One region of the Sphingobium sp. TomMM35A genome, then DNA from elsewhere that is predicted to be linked to it. Evidence: predicted binding sites of a transcription regulator. Region 1 holds the regulator's gene; each other region holds the start of a gene.
The links. The regulator LexA, encoded in region 1, represses DNA repair genes until DNA is damaged. The targets are predictions, from matches to a motif close to GTTCCNCNCTTGTTCT.

Region 1 (3,557 bases):
AGCGCTGGCCACGGGCGATCAGGGCGCGATCAGCGAGGCGGACGCTGAAGCAATGCGGCGCAGCGGCCTTGCCCATCTGCTTTCCATCAGTGGCCTGCATGTCACCGCATTGATCGGGGCGGTCATTTTCCTGCTGATGCGCATCATGGCGCTCAGCCCGCGTGCGGCATTGAACTGGCCGTTGATGCTGGTCGCGGTGGCAGGCGGGGCGTTGGCGGGGATTGGATATACCCTGCTCACCGGGGCCGAGGTTCCGACGGTTCGGTCCTGTGTTGCCGCGCTGCTCGTGCTCGGCGGGCTTGCGCTTGGCCGCGAGGCAATCACGCTGCGATTGATAGCTGCCGGAGCGTTAGTTGTTCTGCTGCTGTGGCCAGAAGCTTTGGTAGGCCCCAGCTTTCAGATGAGCTTCGGGGCGGTGATCGCGCTCGTGGCCTTGAGTGAGCATCCTCGCTTCCGCGCTTTTGCGGCGGCTCGGGAGGAGGCAGGGTTTCGGCGATTGATGCGGCACCTGGTCATACTCCTTCTTTCCGGTTTCGCGGTGGAACTGGTTCTCGCACCGATCGCGCTGGCGCATTTCCACAAGGCGGGAGTGTTGGGCGCTTTCGCCAATCTCATCGCTATTCCCCTGACCACCTTTGTCGTGATGCCGCTTGAAGCGATCGCCTTGTTGCTGGACGTCGCGGGTCTGGGCGCTCCGGCTTGGTGGCTCACCGGCCGAGCGCTCGAACTGCTGTTGATGATCGCCCATGGCGTGGCGGCAAGTTCGTGGGCGGTCGTTACCGCGCCGGTCGTTCCAAACTTTGTTTTTGGGATGATGGTGCTGGGCGGGCTTTGGTGCCTGCTCTGGCGGAATGCCTGGCGCTGGTGTGGTTTAGTGCCCGTTGCCGCGGGCGTCGCCGTCATTGTGCTGAGTTCACCTCCGGACATTCTCGTCACGGCTGATGGACGGCATGTAGCGGTGCGGGAGCAGGATGGCAGCATGGCGATCCTGCGTGAGCGGGCAGGCGATTATGTCCGGGACATGATCGCCGAGAGCGCAGGTTATGAGGGGACTTTGAGCCCGATCGCGGCACTGCCCGAAGCGCGCTGTTCGATTGACCTCTGCCTGGTCGCCATCAGGGGAGGAGGGCGCCTGTGGCAGTTGCTGGTAACGAGGACAGGCGTCGTCGTTCCGAGGGAAAGCCTGCAACGGGACTGTGCGCGCGCGGACATAGTTATCGCGGATCGCCGCCTGCCCGCCTGGTGCCGTCCGCGCTGGCTGAAAGCGGACCGGCGGATGTTGGCGCGCACGGGCGGGCTGGCAATCGATCTTGATGGAGGGACGGTACGGACTGCCAAGAAGGCGGGCGACGCACATCCGTGGGTTGTGCAGCCGTCCTACTTACCGTCCCGCCACAAGTCCGATCAATTATATCGCCGCAGCAATCCCGCGAGCTTGCCCTGAATGCGCACCTGCTTGGGATCGTAGATCTGCGCTTCATAAGCGCTGTTCGCCGGGTCAAGCCTGACCTTCGGCCCTTGCCGATGGAAATATTTGAGCGTCGCTTCGCTTTCCTCGATCAAGGCAACGACGATCTGGCCTTCGCGAGCCACTTCGGTCCGCTGGATCAGCGCGAAATCGCCATCGAGAATGCCTGCGTCGACCATAGAGTCACCGGAGACCTCCAGAGCATAATGGTCCCCAGCACCCAGCAGTGCCGCTGGAACGGACAGCATATTCTGTCCTTCCATGGCTTCGATCGGAACACCCGCCGCGATCCTGCCGTGCAGCGGAATTTCGATCACGTCATTTGCGGCGATCGGAGGCTTTGCAGCCAGTTGAGGCTTGGGCGGAGAGACGGCCTTGGGCGCGCGGTTCATCGCTTCGGGCAGCTTCAGCACTTCGAGTGCGCGTGCGCGATTTGGCAGGCGGCGGATGAATCCGCGCTCTTCCAGCGCATTGATCAACCGGTGTATCCCGGATTTTGATCGCAGGTCCAAAGCTTCCTTCATCTCCTCAAAAGAAGGCGAAACACCGCCTTCCTCGAGCCGATTTTGAATGAAGCTCAGCAATTCCTGTTGCTTAGGCGTCAGCATGCCCGCTTGTCCTCCATGGAACGGATGGAGAACGCATAGGAAACGGAAGGGGGCGAGTCAAGCGGCTTGCGCCAAGCGTAACGAAAGGAACGGACCTGCGTCACAGCCGTTCAATAGCCGCCTTCCTAAAGAGGGTGAATAGGAGAGAATGATGGCGAACCAGAACAACCAGGACAGCAATCAGCGCCGCCAGCAGGGTGGCGACCGTTCCAGCCAGGGCGGCCGTCAGCAGCAGCAGGAAAACCGTCAGGGTCAGATGGGCGAAAGCCACAAGGACAAAGGCGGACAAGGCAAGCAGCAGCGCTGATCGACCTATTGGTTGAAGCATGGGAAGGGGTCGCGTCGCGGCCCCTTTCTCTTTGCTAAAGCGGCAGGATGGTGACTTGCTCTCCGGCGGTTGCCGGGGACGAACCTGCGGGCCGCACGATAAGGCATTCCGCTTGGGCGAGCGCAGCGGTCGCAGCGCTGTCCTGCGAGGTGACCGACACCAGCCCATCGGCAGTGTGGAAGGCGCGGAGATAATCATCGCGCTCGCCCGTCGCCGGAAGCGGCGCTGCAAGTGATGCGATCGCGGAGCGCGGGAGCGGATCCGCCGCACCGGCCAGGTGGCGGACGAGCGGCAGCAGGAACAGCGTGGCGGTCACGAAAGCGGATACGGGGTTTCCGGGCAGGCCAAGGAAGATGCTGTGCCCGAGCTTTCCGGCCATCAGAGGCTTGCCGGGCCGCATGCGGATCTTCCAGAAATCGAGACTGCCGCCCGCTGCGGCAAAGGCCGGGCGAACCAGATCATGATCACCAACCGACGCCCCGCCGGTCGAAAGGATGATGTCGGCCTTGGCGGAGTTTTCCAGCGCCTTGGTCAATGCTTCGAGGTCGTCGGGGATGATGCCGATGTCGATCACCTCCGCTCCTATGGCGCCGAGCATCGCAGCAAGCATGGGCGCGTTTGAGCAAGGGAGGCAGCCGGGCGGGGTGGGCGCTCCGGGGGGGACAAGTTCATTGCCGGTGGAGATCAGGGTGACGCGGGGTCTGGCGCCGACCGGAAGGCTTCCATGTCCGCCCAGGACGGCGAGCGCGATCTGGGCTGGGCCGAGCGCTGCTCCGGCTGACAGGAGCCGTTGGTTCACGGAAAAATCCGTCGCGGTGGCTCGAACATGCCGCCCTGCCTTCAGCACGTCGCCGCGCGGATATAGGAGTCCATCGCGAAGCTCGGCATCTTCCTGGATCAGGATGGCGTCCGCTCCGGGAGGAAGTGGCGCGCCGGTGAAAATGCGGCAGCTCTCCCCGGCCGCCAGTGCCGGGGGAAGGGCTGCTCCCGCCGTGCTTTCGATGGCGATCCGCCAGGGGCCGGGCCATTCTGCTGCCCTGATCGCGTAGCCGTCCATCGCGGAGAGATCGGCCCAGGGTTGGTCGCGCAGGGCAAATATATCGCGTGCCAGCCACCGGCCTGCACAGGCAGATGCCGTCACTTCTTCCTCTGG
Region 2 (3,557 bases), 1.9 Mb from region 1:
TCGAGCGGATCGGACAGGCTGTCGATCCGCTCCTGCACCAGCCGCATGATCGCGGGCGCGTCGCGCACCGGCAGGCCGGTCTCTACCCGCAGTGGAAAGGCGAGACCATCGGTGCGGAAGAACAACAGCTCGAACCGCCGCCCACCTGCGCCCCTCTCGGTCAGCCGTTCGCAGGCTTCCGCTGCCATCTCCTCGACCCGTTGCAGCGCATAGGCGGTGCTGCCCACCGGTTCTGCGAAACGGCGCTCGATCCGCAGCACAGGGCGTGGGCGGCGGGGGCTAAGCGGACGATGCCCCAGACCCAACAGGCGGTGCAGCGCATCCACCGCCTCCTCGCCAAAACGCGCCGCCAGGGTTGCGGCTGGTCTGGCGGCAAGGTCGCCGATGGTGCGCAGCCCCGCACGCCGCAACGCCACGCTGCTTTCCTGCTCCAACTCCAGCGCCTCCACCGGCAGGCGGCGCAAGGCAGCCTCTTCATCGGGCGCTGGTCCTGCGGAAAAGCGGCACAGCGCATGGGCTCCCTCCGCCGTGCCCGCCATCGCATGACGCACCTCCATGCCGTGCCGCTCGAACCGGTCCACCGCCTCACGCGCCATGGCCTCCTCCCCGCCCCACAGATGCGCGCAGCCGGTGATGTCCAGCATCAGCCCATGCGGCGGATCGATCGCCGCCGCCGGCGTATAGCGCGCGCATCCATCGCACAGCCGCTCCAGCCAATCCTGATCGGCGTGGTGATCAGCTTCGAAGCTGACAAGGTCGGGCTCCTGCGCCCGCGCATCAGCCAGCGTCATGCCCGCGCTCAGGCCCAGCGCCAGCGCGTCGGCGTCCGGCGTGACAAGACGCATCGCCCCGCGCATGGACTCGACGATGGCGACCGGCCCGGCACCGGCCTGCGCCTGCCACAGATCAGGCCGCGCGATGCGCAGCCGGTCGACCGCCAGGAAGGGGAACCACAGCGCCAGGTAGCGCCGCCTCTTCAGCGCGTCCTCCGCTTGCCCATCCATGCTCATGGCGTTCATCGCACTCTTCTCCAAAATCTCCCCGCTCGGCATTCCACACCATCCGCCATGTCATGCCGTCCGGCCCCGACCGGCGGCGCAGCAGGTGGAGTGAAAAGGCGCTCATGCCCGGCGCGTTGCCCGGCAAAGGCAGGGAAGGCGCGGCCTCCACCCGCCACCGCGTCTCCGCCGCGCTCGGCACGGGATCGCCGCCGATCCGCAATAGGAAGGCCGTGACTCCCGAGGTTTCCGCCGCCAGCGCCAGGCGGCGGCTTGCCGTCAGGTCCATGAGCGGCGCGCGCCCGCGCAGTTCGATGACCAGCGCACCCAGCGCCGGGCAGCGCAAGGCATCGACCGCCGCCCGCAGCAACAGCGCCTCATCCTTCATCGCCCCGATCAGCAGCCGCGCCGGATCAATTCCCAGTTCCGCAAGTCCCGGCCCATAGGGCTGCCCGCCCGCCCCCTTGGCAAGCCGCAGCCAGAAGAGCGGCAAATCGCCCGCCGCCAGATGAGCAAGGATCAACGACAGGCCCGCTGCCGCGCCTTCATCCTCGTCACCGCCGAAAAGCTCATGCAGCCGCCCGCGCGCCAGACCGCCTTGCAAGGCCTGATCGAACAGACCATGTCCCGTCTCCACCGGCGCACCAGCCTCCATCGCCGGAATGCCTTCCAGCGATGCGATATGCCGCCTGAGGGCTGCAAGGGTTTTTACCGACTCGACCATAAGAATGTTCTTCTTATGTTCTTTTCGATCCTCCGACGAACCCTGTCAATCAGGGATGCATTGCCGTTGAGGGAGCGGGCAGAACTCTCAGCGCCAACGTACGAGAATCAAGAAAGGCCCGCTGCGACATGCGCAGACAGGCCTTTCACTATTCATAAAAAACGCAGGTACTAGCGCGCCTCATTCGCCGTCGTCATCCGGTTCAGGTCCTGTCATCATACCTTCAGCAACTTCCTCGGTCTTGCCGCGGATGGCGCGTTCCAGGCGTTCGGCCATCTCCGGATGTTCCTTGAGGAAAGTCTTGGCATTTTCCCGGCCCTGCCCGATGCGAACGGAGTCGTAGGAGAACCATGCGCCCGACTTTTCGACGATGCCGGCCTTGACGCCTAGATCGAGGATCTCCCCGATCTTGGAAACGCCTTCGCCATACATGATGTCGAATTCGACCTGCTTGAACGGCGGGGCCACCTTGTTCTTCACCACCTTCACGCGGGTCGCATTGCCCACGATATCGTCGCGATCCTTGATCTGGCCGGTGCGGCGGATGTCGAGGCGGACTGATGCATAGAATTTAAGCGCGTTGCCGCCCGTCGTCGTTTCCGGATTGCCGTACATAACGCCGATCTTCATGCGCACCTGGTTGATGAAGATGACAAGGCATTTCGACCGCGAAATCGATCCCGTGAGCTTGCGCAACGCCTGGCTCATCAGGCGCGCCTGAAGGCCGACATGGCTGTCGCCCATCTCGCCTTCGATTTCGGCGCGGGGCACCAGCGCGGCCACCGAGTCCACCACCAGCACGTCGATCGCGTTCGACCGCACCAGCGTATCGACGATCTCCAGCGCCTGTTCACCAGTGTCGGGCTGCGACACGATCAGTTCGTCGATATCGACGCCCAGCTTCTTGGCATAGACCGGGTCGAGCGCATGTTCCGCGTCGACAAAAGCTGCAACGCCGCCCGTCTTCTGCGCCTCTGCAATGGCATGCAGCGCCAGCGTGGTCTTGCCCGAGCTTTCCGGGCCATAGATTTCGATAATGCGCCCGCGCGGCAAGCCGCCAATGCCGAGCGCGATATCGAGCCCCAGCGATCCCGTCGAAATCGCCTCGATCTCGATCTTCTCGCGGCTACCCAGCTTCATCGCCGAACCCTTGCCGAAGGCGCGGTCGATCTGGGAAAGGGCCGCTTCCAATGCTTTCTGTCTGTCCATTGTCCCTGTCTTCTTGGAATCGATGAGTGAGAGCATTGCTGTCATCGGCCTATCCCCTGTCAAGCGGAAGCGCCGATTAAGTGGCGCCTTGGCCACTACGTATCCGCTTTGTTCTCAAAGAACAAGAGGGGAACGGAAATTTCCTATTTAGGCGGAAAGCACCTTCGCCAGCGCCCGCTCGACCGCGCCGATCGTATAGGGTTTCGCCAGCGTCGGCCGATCCGCATGACCTGATGGCACATCATCAGCCATGCCGCCCGTGGCGAAGATGAAGGGAATTCCAGTCTCGGCCAATATGTCGGCCACGGGCCAGCTTTTCTCGCCCTGCAAATTGCAGTCGAGCAGCGCCGCGTCAAAGCCGCCCCTGCGCGCCTGATCGCACGCCTCATCCACCGAAACGGCAACCGCGTGCAGGCGATATCCCAATGTTTCGAGATAATCTTCCAGCATCATGCCGATCATTGCTTCATCTTCGACCACCAGGATGGTCTTGCTGTCCGACATGTGCGATCCCCTATTTCGTCACGCTCGCTATCTTATCATCGACGCGCGGACCAGCATAAACGCTTGATCGTTCAAGAAGTTCATTCAGCCGTGGGCCGCATGGCCAGGGCGTCACGCGCGGC
Region 3 (3,557 bases), 1.3 Mb from region 1:
GCGCCGATGTCGATGCCCGCCGGGCCATCGATCCGCCGCAGTTGATCTTCGGAAAACCCCATGGCGGAGAGCCGCTCAAGCCGCGCGGCATGGCTCTTGCGCGATCCCAGCGCCGCCACATAGCCAGTCGGCGCGCGCAAAGCCTCCGCCAGCGCGGGGTCGTCGATCTTGATATCATGGCTGAGCGTCACGACCGCCGTCGCTTCACCCGGCCTTCGCGCTGCAATGGCTTCATCGGGCCAGCGATCGTCCAACTCGACGCCCGGGAAACGCTCCTGCGTCAGGAAGCGGCCTCGGGGATCGATCACCACAGGCCTCACCCCCATGGCTTGCGCGAGCGCGCATAAGGATTGGGCAATCTGCACCGCGCCTACGATCAGCAACTGGCGCGGCGGATCGTACCGGTTCTGGAACTGACCCTCGACCACGCCCTCACGGGTGATGCCTGTGCCAAGGTCGGTGGAAAGGGTGAGCGCCCGCCCCTCATGCCGCGCCTGCGCAATCCGGTCGAAGAGCAGCGGCGCGAAAATCCCCTCGGCTACTGGCTGCACCAGCACGCTGATCTCGCCCCCGCATGGAAGCCCCACGGCCCACGCATCGCCATCGGCAACGCCATAGCGTTCGACATGCGCAGCACGCCCGGCGATGACGTCCGCGGCGCGTTGCAGCACGTCCGCTTCGACACAGCCGCCCGAAATGCTGCCTTCGAAGCGGCCATCGCCATGGACGATCATATGGCTGCCGCGCGGCCGGGGCGCAGATCCCCATGTCGATACGACCGTGGCCAGCGCCATCGGCTGGCCATGCCATTCGATCGCCTTGCGGATCACCGCGTCATTGTCGTTCAATCGGAGCCTCCTTGCGCCGTCCGCACATAGGAAGCCTTCGCCATCGCGCCAAGCTAGAGCATCGTGCGCAAAAGTGGGGACCGGGTTCGCGCTTCAAACGATGCGATAACAAAAACCAGAGCGCGCGACCTGCGTCCGATTAAACGCGGCGCGCTCTAGACCAGCCGCCGCCCGGTCCAGACGACCCTGCCAACGATGGCCACCAGCGCCGGATCGATATCCACCCAATCGGGATAATGGACATTGTCGCTGAGCACGCTGAACAATCCCCGGCGCGGCCCCATGGCGATCCGCTTCACCATCAGCACGCCATCCAGCCGCAGCACATAGACGCCGTCGCGCAGCCGCATCGCGTCATCATCATGATCGACCATGATCTCATCGCCATCATTGAGCGTGGGCGCCATCGATTCGCCGTCCACCCTGATGATCGAAACGCGCTGTGGCCGCACGCCCAGATGGCGCAACCATTTCGCGTCGAAAGCCATCACGCCGGCCGCGCGCTCGTCCTCGTCAAGCGACCCGGGGCCAGCCGAAGCGCCCAAGGAGAGGCGCGGCACCGGCACCACGGCAGGCAACGGCCGCGATTTCCGTTCCACCATGAACTCCTGCCGCGCCGGTCCGCCCAGCACGTCCTCGGAAACGCCAAAATAGCGGGCGAGAATCCGCCGGTCTTCCTCATCCAGCTTGCGCGGTGTCCCGCGCTTGATGAATTGCTGAATATAGGAGGGGTTGCGCTTCAGCCGCCGGGAGAGGTCAGAATAATTCTCCCCTCGTTCGGCGATCAGCCGTTCCAGCACTATGCGCGGATCTTCCAAATCAACGGCCATGACAGAATCCTATCGATAGGATTTTTCCTAGACAAGTAGGAAATGCAGGAACAGATAGGAAACATCCTAGAGATTCGCGGCGGGCGAATCCTGTTGCAGAGGGAGATTGAAACGCATGTTGATTCGCGCCGTAGAGAAGTTCCTGCGGGACAACGGCATTCCAGCAACCCGCTTTGGCCGGGAGAGCGTCCGCGATCCGCGGTTGGTATTCGACCTGCGCCAAGGGCGGGAGCCGGGGGAACGGATCAAGAGACGTATAGAACATTTCATGAACACATATCGCAGGAGCGCGGGCCAATGACAAGTATGGATCATCTCCGCCAGAGCCGAGGTCCGGTCGCAAACGAAGGAATGCGCCGCAGCACTGACCCGCTGCCACGGCTGCTCGCGCAACTCATCGAACGCGCAGGCGAGCCCGCCAGCATTGAGCGGGCGACCAGCCGCCCATGGGCCAGCGCCTTGTTTCAGGGACGTCGGCACGTCATCGCCCTGCGGATGACTGGGCCGGACGCGAAGGAAAGGCGGGCACGCTTCGCCTTAGGGCTGGAGGATGCCGAGTGGTCCCTGACCCGGCATTTCGTTGCCGACATCAAGATTGACGGCGGCCGCTCGGCTGCCGATCAGGAACGGATCGAGCTTTCCGCGCTCACCATCGAAGACTGGTGAGCGGCGGGGATCAGCGCGTGCGGTCTGCCATGGCCCTTAATGTGCCGAGCGCGGCCCGCAGCGCCTGATCGACGTCATCCTCGACATGATCCCGCACCGGGACGCGCTGTTCGACGGGCATGTCCGCAATGACGTCGGCCTCGAGAGCCGTCCTGCTTCCCCGCACGCGTTCGGCTAGCCCCCTTTCGAACCGGGCCGTCAACTCGGCAAGGGACGGCATCGCCGATACGGGAGCCTCCGTCCGAGTCGCTTCTACGGGAGCAGGAGGAGCAATATCCTCGAACTCGGCATAGGTGGGCTCATCGTGGCCAGCTTCTTCAAAAGAGGATAGGCCCGGCTGGATGATCGCCTGCTCTTCGACCTCAGGCACTTCCGGTTGCTCCCCGCGCGCGGGCGCGATCCGGGGGAAGATCTCCAGCCCGCCAAAGTCCCGGCTGGCGAAGATCGGCGTACGTGCAGGCGCATCGGGATGCGCGTCAGCACGGCGCGCCAGCGGGCGCGATATTCTGGACGCTCCGGTCGCCCGGCCGCGAGACAGCCAGTTCAGCTTCGGCAATGCAAAACCCATATCACTCACTCCCGTGACGCTGTGACGGCGTCGATCCTTTTTCATCGGCACTGGCGCAGCGCCCAAACATGCAACGCCTGTCGCCATCAGCGCGCCGAACCCGGCGAGCAGCAAGCGTGCCTTCAACCCCAATGGCGGCGCGGCAGCGGGCATGGCCTCGCTCAGGCCGCTGGACGCCACGATCGTCTCGACCAGCCCGGCGGGCATTGTCAGCAGGATCATGCCCACCGCGATCCCCGCCAATATGGCCGGGGTCATCGCTTGATGAGATCGTCCTACAATCAAGCTCCCACTCATGCGGCGGCACGGACATGGGCGGGCCGCTGCGCCAGCAACCGCTCATAAACCGGCTGATAGCGCAGAATATTTGACGACCAGTTACGTTCCCGCTCGACAAAGGCGCGCGCCGTTGCACGGCGATCATCCCAGAAGCCCCGATCGGCGAACATTTCCGCCAATGCAGACGCGATCGCGGCCGGATCACCAGGCGTGAACAACGTGCCGGTCACCCCATGCTCGATCAGTTCGCGATGGCCGCCAACATTGGAAGCCGCCACCAGCCGCCCCTGCGCCATCGCCTCCAGCGGCTTGAGGGGAGTCACAAGATCGGTGAGCCGCATCGCCTTGCGCGGATAGGCGAGCACA
Region 4 (3,557 bases), 320 kb from region 1:
CCCCATGGCGATCTCGTCGCCACAATAAAGCTGTATCTTGATCTTGAGGCCCGGCCCGCTCATCCGCTCTCTATGGCATGGGCGGGCCGCACCGCCAATGCCGCGTCAGGGCCGCCGTTCCAGCACCGCGCCGATCATGCTGCGCCACACGGCAACGTCGCCCGCCTGCGCCATCTGCTCATCGGGTTCGCGCAGCGTGTGGAGGATCGCATAGGCATCATCCACATGGTCCTGCCAGCTCGCATCCACCGCGCCCGACGCGTGCGGATCGCTGCCCTCGCCATTCAGGCTCAGCTGGCGTCCGGCCAGCACCCGGGCAATGCGTTCGATCGCGGGAGTAGCGGAAGTCGGCATCAATAAGGCTCCTCTCACCTTTTTCAGCGTCGTGCGCTCGGCGAACCGCCCGGCCACCGCCGATCCGGTTCGCCTCGCCCATCGATCATATCATCAATATCGCCGCCGTCTATCGCCCGGCCTTCTCATCCTCATCATCTTCTTCCTGGAAGCCCGATGAAGGAACCGGATCGCCATGATCGCCCGGCTTGGTCGCCGATGGCGGATCGGACGCATCCATGCTGTCCATCAATCCTTCTTCCAGCTGCTCCTCGGCGGTGACGGCATGGTCCTGCGCATCCGTGGGGCGCTCATCATGCGCCTCTTCACGGCTGTTGGGACGAATATCGGTCTTGTCGCTCATCTTTCTCTCCTTGGCGCAGCGAACACCGCGCGCCACGCAGGATCAACGGCCATTCCCGATGGCCGGTTCCAAGGGAGCATCTTCATACAGACAGCTTCAGACTAGCTTCATTGTCCCCCCTCCCGCAGGCGGGAGGGGGTTAGGGGGTGGGCCAGCGCAACGCCAGCGACGAAGAGCTGGTCACCCTTTAAACGCGGACGCTCAATTCCCCGCGCCCGGCACCTTGTCCTTGCCAACCTCAGCAAAGCGGCTCGCATCCCCGCCCTGCGCCTTTGCGATCGCGATAGCCATCGGCTCACGGACATGATCCACCGCCGCGATCTGGCAGGCGCGCAGATCCTTCATCGTACGCCCCGGACAGACCTTCACGGCAGCGCGGCGGACACGCGCGGTCAGCTCCCGCTGACCCGACTTCTTCGACAGGTCCAGATCGCCATAGCGCACCTCCACGGTACGGCCGTTGGATTCGAACGGAATGGCGCCAGCCTGTGCCGCCGCGCCCATGAACAGGGTCGCAGACAAAGCGGCGAGCAACGCGCCGCTGCGCTTGGCAAAAAAAGTCATGATTGGTCCCCCTCAATTGAACTGCTGCGGCCTTGTCGCTCTTGAAGGCGACCTTGCCCGCGATCAACCGGAGGGCTGGGACCCGTCAGTCCTTCCGGCGGGTGCCGAAATACTCCCAACAAAAGCAGCTGTCGACCCGGAAAAGCCTTGTTGTCGTAGCGTAAAACACCGTTCACCGAAATCGGCGTGAACAGTAAAACGCCCCCGGCGCAAGGGATGGCCGGGGGCGTATCCGGGATGCTGTCGGGCTATCCGGGATTTCTCATGTCTCTGGACTCGGAAGACGCCGCCGTTACGGCCTTCCCATGAAGTTCCTTATACACCTAAACAGGTTAATTTCGCTTTCTCTTTCGACGATCCGCCGCACGCTCGCGCCGGAAGGCATGCCCCGCTTGCGAGCCGCCATCCGCTATCCCATATCCGCGCGATAAACTTGCCCCATCAGAACAAATCTGGAACAACACGCCCCCATGAGTCTGACCACAATCTCCGTACGCGGCGCGCGCGAACATAATCTCAAGGGCGTGGACGTCGATCTCCCCCGCGACAGCCTGATCGTCATCACCGGGCTTTCGGGCTCGGGCAAATCCTCCCTCGCCTTCGACACCATCTATGCCGAGGGTCAGCGCCGCTATGTGGAGTCCCTCTCCGCCTACGCCCGCCAGTTCCTTGAGATGATGCAGAAGCCGGACGTCGAGCATATCGACGGCCTCTCCCCCGCCATCTCGATCGAACAAAAGACGACCAGCCGCAACCCGCGCTCCACCGTCGCGACCGTCACGGAAATCTACGACTATATGCGCCTCCTCTGGGCGCGCGTCGGCGTCCCCTATTCCCCCGCGACCGGCGAGCCGATCAGCGCCCAGACCGTCAGCCAGATGGTCGATCGCGTCATGCAGCTCCCCGAAGGCACCCGCTTCTACCTCCTCGCCCCCGTCGTGCGCGGCCGCAAGGGCGAGTATAAGAAGGAGCTGCTGGAGTGGCAGAAGGCGGGCTACACCCGCGTCCGCATCGACGGCGAAATGTACCTGATCGAGGACGCCCCCGCCCTCGACAAGAAATACAAGCATGACATCGAAGTCGTCGTCGATCGCCTAGCCGTGGACGCCGACATGGGCACCCGACTAGCCGACAGCTTCGAACAGGCGCTCAAGCTCGCCGACGGCCTGGCTTATGTGGACCTGGCGGACGGGACCGTGGCCGACATTCTCCCCTCCCCTTCAGGGGAGGGGCCGGGGGTGGGGGCTATCCCCAAGCGCGAAGGCACCCTGAAAGGCGCCGAAGCCCCCCCCAACCGCATCGTCTTCAGCGAAAAATTCGCCTGCCCCGTCAGCGGCTTCACCATCCCGGAAATCGAACCCCGCCTTTTCTCCTTCAACGCCCCGCAAGGCGCCTGCCCAGCCTGCGACGGCCTCGGAGAACGGCAGGAGTTCGACCCCGAACTCGTAGTCCCCAACGAGCATCTCACCCTCAAGAAGGGCGCCATCGTCCCCTGGGCCAAATCCAATCCGCCCAGCCCCTATTATATGCAAGTCCTCGGCTCCCTCGCCAAGGAGTTCGGCTTCAACCTTGAAACGCCCTGGATTGATCTCCCCCAGGAGGTCAAAATCATCATCCTCCACGGCACCGCAGGCAAGCCCGTCACCCTGCGCTTCGTCGACGGCAAAAAATCCTACGAGGTCAAGAAACCCTTCGAAGGCGTCATCGGCAACCTGAACCGTCGCCTCCTCCAGACGGACTCCGCCTGGATGCGCGAGGAACTGAGCAAGTACCAGACCGCCATGCCGTGCGAGACCTGCCACGGCGCCCGCCTCAAGCCCGAAGCCCGCGCCGTCAAGATCGCGGGCGAGGACATCTCCATGTCCACCCGCCGCTCGGTGGTGGACGCGCTCGGCTTCTTCTCCACCCTCCCCGCCCAGCTCACCGACCAGCAGAACCAGATCGCCAAGGCCATCCTCAAGGAAATTGTCGAGCGCCTCGGCTTCCTCAACAATGTCGGCCTCGACTATCTGAACCTCGACCGCACCAGCGGCACCCTGTCGGGCGGCGAGTCCCAGCGCATCCGCCTTGCGTCCCAGATCGGCAGCGGGCTGTCGGGCGTCCTCTACGTCCTCGACGAACCCTCCATCGGCCTGCACCAGCGCGACAATGACCGCCTGCTCATCACCTTGAAGCGCCTGCGCGACCTCGGCAACACCGTCATCGTCGTGGAGCATGACGAGGACGCGATCCGCACCGCCGACTATATCGTCGACATGGGGCCGGGCGCAGGCGTCCACGGCGGCACCATCGTCGC

Region 2: the regulator LexA is predicted to act here: its motif matches at 1,729-1,744, upstream of ACYU8T_RS12685 (ImuA family protein).
Region 3: the regulator LexA is predicted to act here: its motif matches at 1,726-1,741, upstream of ACYU8T_RS09785 (S24 family peptidase).
Region 4: the regulator LexA is predicted to act here: its motif matches at 1,705-1,720, upstream of uvrA (excinuclease ABC subunit UvrA).

Annotation. Positions count from the first base shown of each region.
Region 1 is NZ_BSRC01000001.1:642,183-645,739, forward strand. Features, by position in the region: gene ACYU8T_RS03190 (ComEC/Rec2 family competence protein) at 1-1,444, shown strand, start outside; gene lexA (transcriptional repressor LexA) at 1,405-2,076, opposite strand; gene ACYU8T_RS03200 (hypothetical protein) at 2,228-2,383, shown strand; gene ACYU8T_RS03205 (molybdopterin molybdotransferase MoeA) at 2,439-3,557, opposite strand, start outside.
Region 2 is NZ_BSRC01000001.1:2,515,782-2,519,338, reverse strand. Features, by position in the region: gene ACYU8T_RS12690 (Y-family DNA polymerase) at 1-1,010, opposite strand, end outside; gene ACYU8T_RS12685 (ImuA family protein) at 907-1,722, opposite strand; gene recA (recombinase RecA) at 1,903-2,976, opposite strand; gene ACYU8T_RS12675 (response regulator) at 3,079-3,435, opposite strand; gene ACYU8T_RS12670 (hybrid sensor histidine kinase/response regulator) at 3,516-3,557, opposite strand, start outside.
Region 3 is NZ_BSRC01000001.1:1,949,953-1,953,509, forward strand. Features, by position in the region: gene ACYU8T_RS09780 (XdhC family protein) at 1-848, opposite strand, end outside; gene ACYU8T_RS09785 (S24 family peptidase) at 1,004-1,678, opposite strand; gene ACYU8T_RS09790 (hypothetical protein) at 1,794-1,979, shown strand; gene ACYU8T_RS09795 (hypothetical protein) at 1,976-2,344, shown strand; gene ACYU8T_RS09800 (hypothetical protein) at 2,355-3,170, opposite strand; gene ACYU8T_RS09805 (TIGR04063 family PEP-CTERM/XrtA system glycosyltransferase) at 3,206-3,557, opposite strand, start outside.
Region 4 is NZ_BSRC01000001.1:326,128-329,684, reverse strand. Features, by position in the region: gene ACYU8T_RS01765 (winged helix-turn-helix domain-containing protein) at 1-63, opposite strand, end outside; gene ACYU8T_RS01760 (hypothetical protein) at 106-354, opposite strand; gene ACYU8T_RS01755 (hypothetical protein) at 464-697, opposite strand; gene ACYU8T_RS01750 (UrcA family protein) at 899-1,261, opposite strand; gene uvrA (excinuclease ABC subunit UvrA) at 1,732-3,557, shown strand, end outside.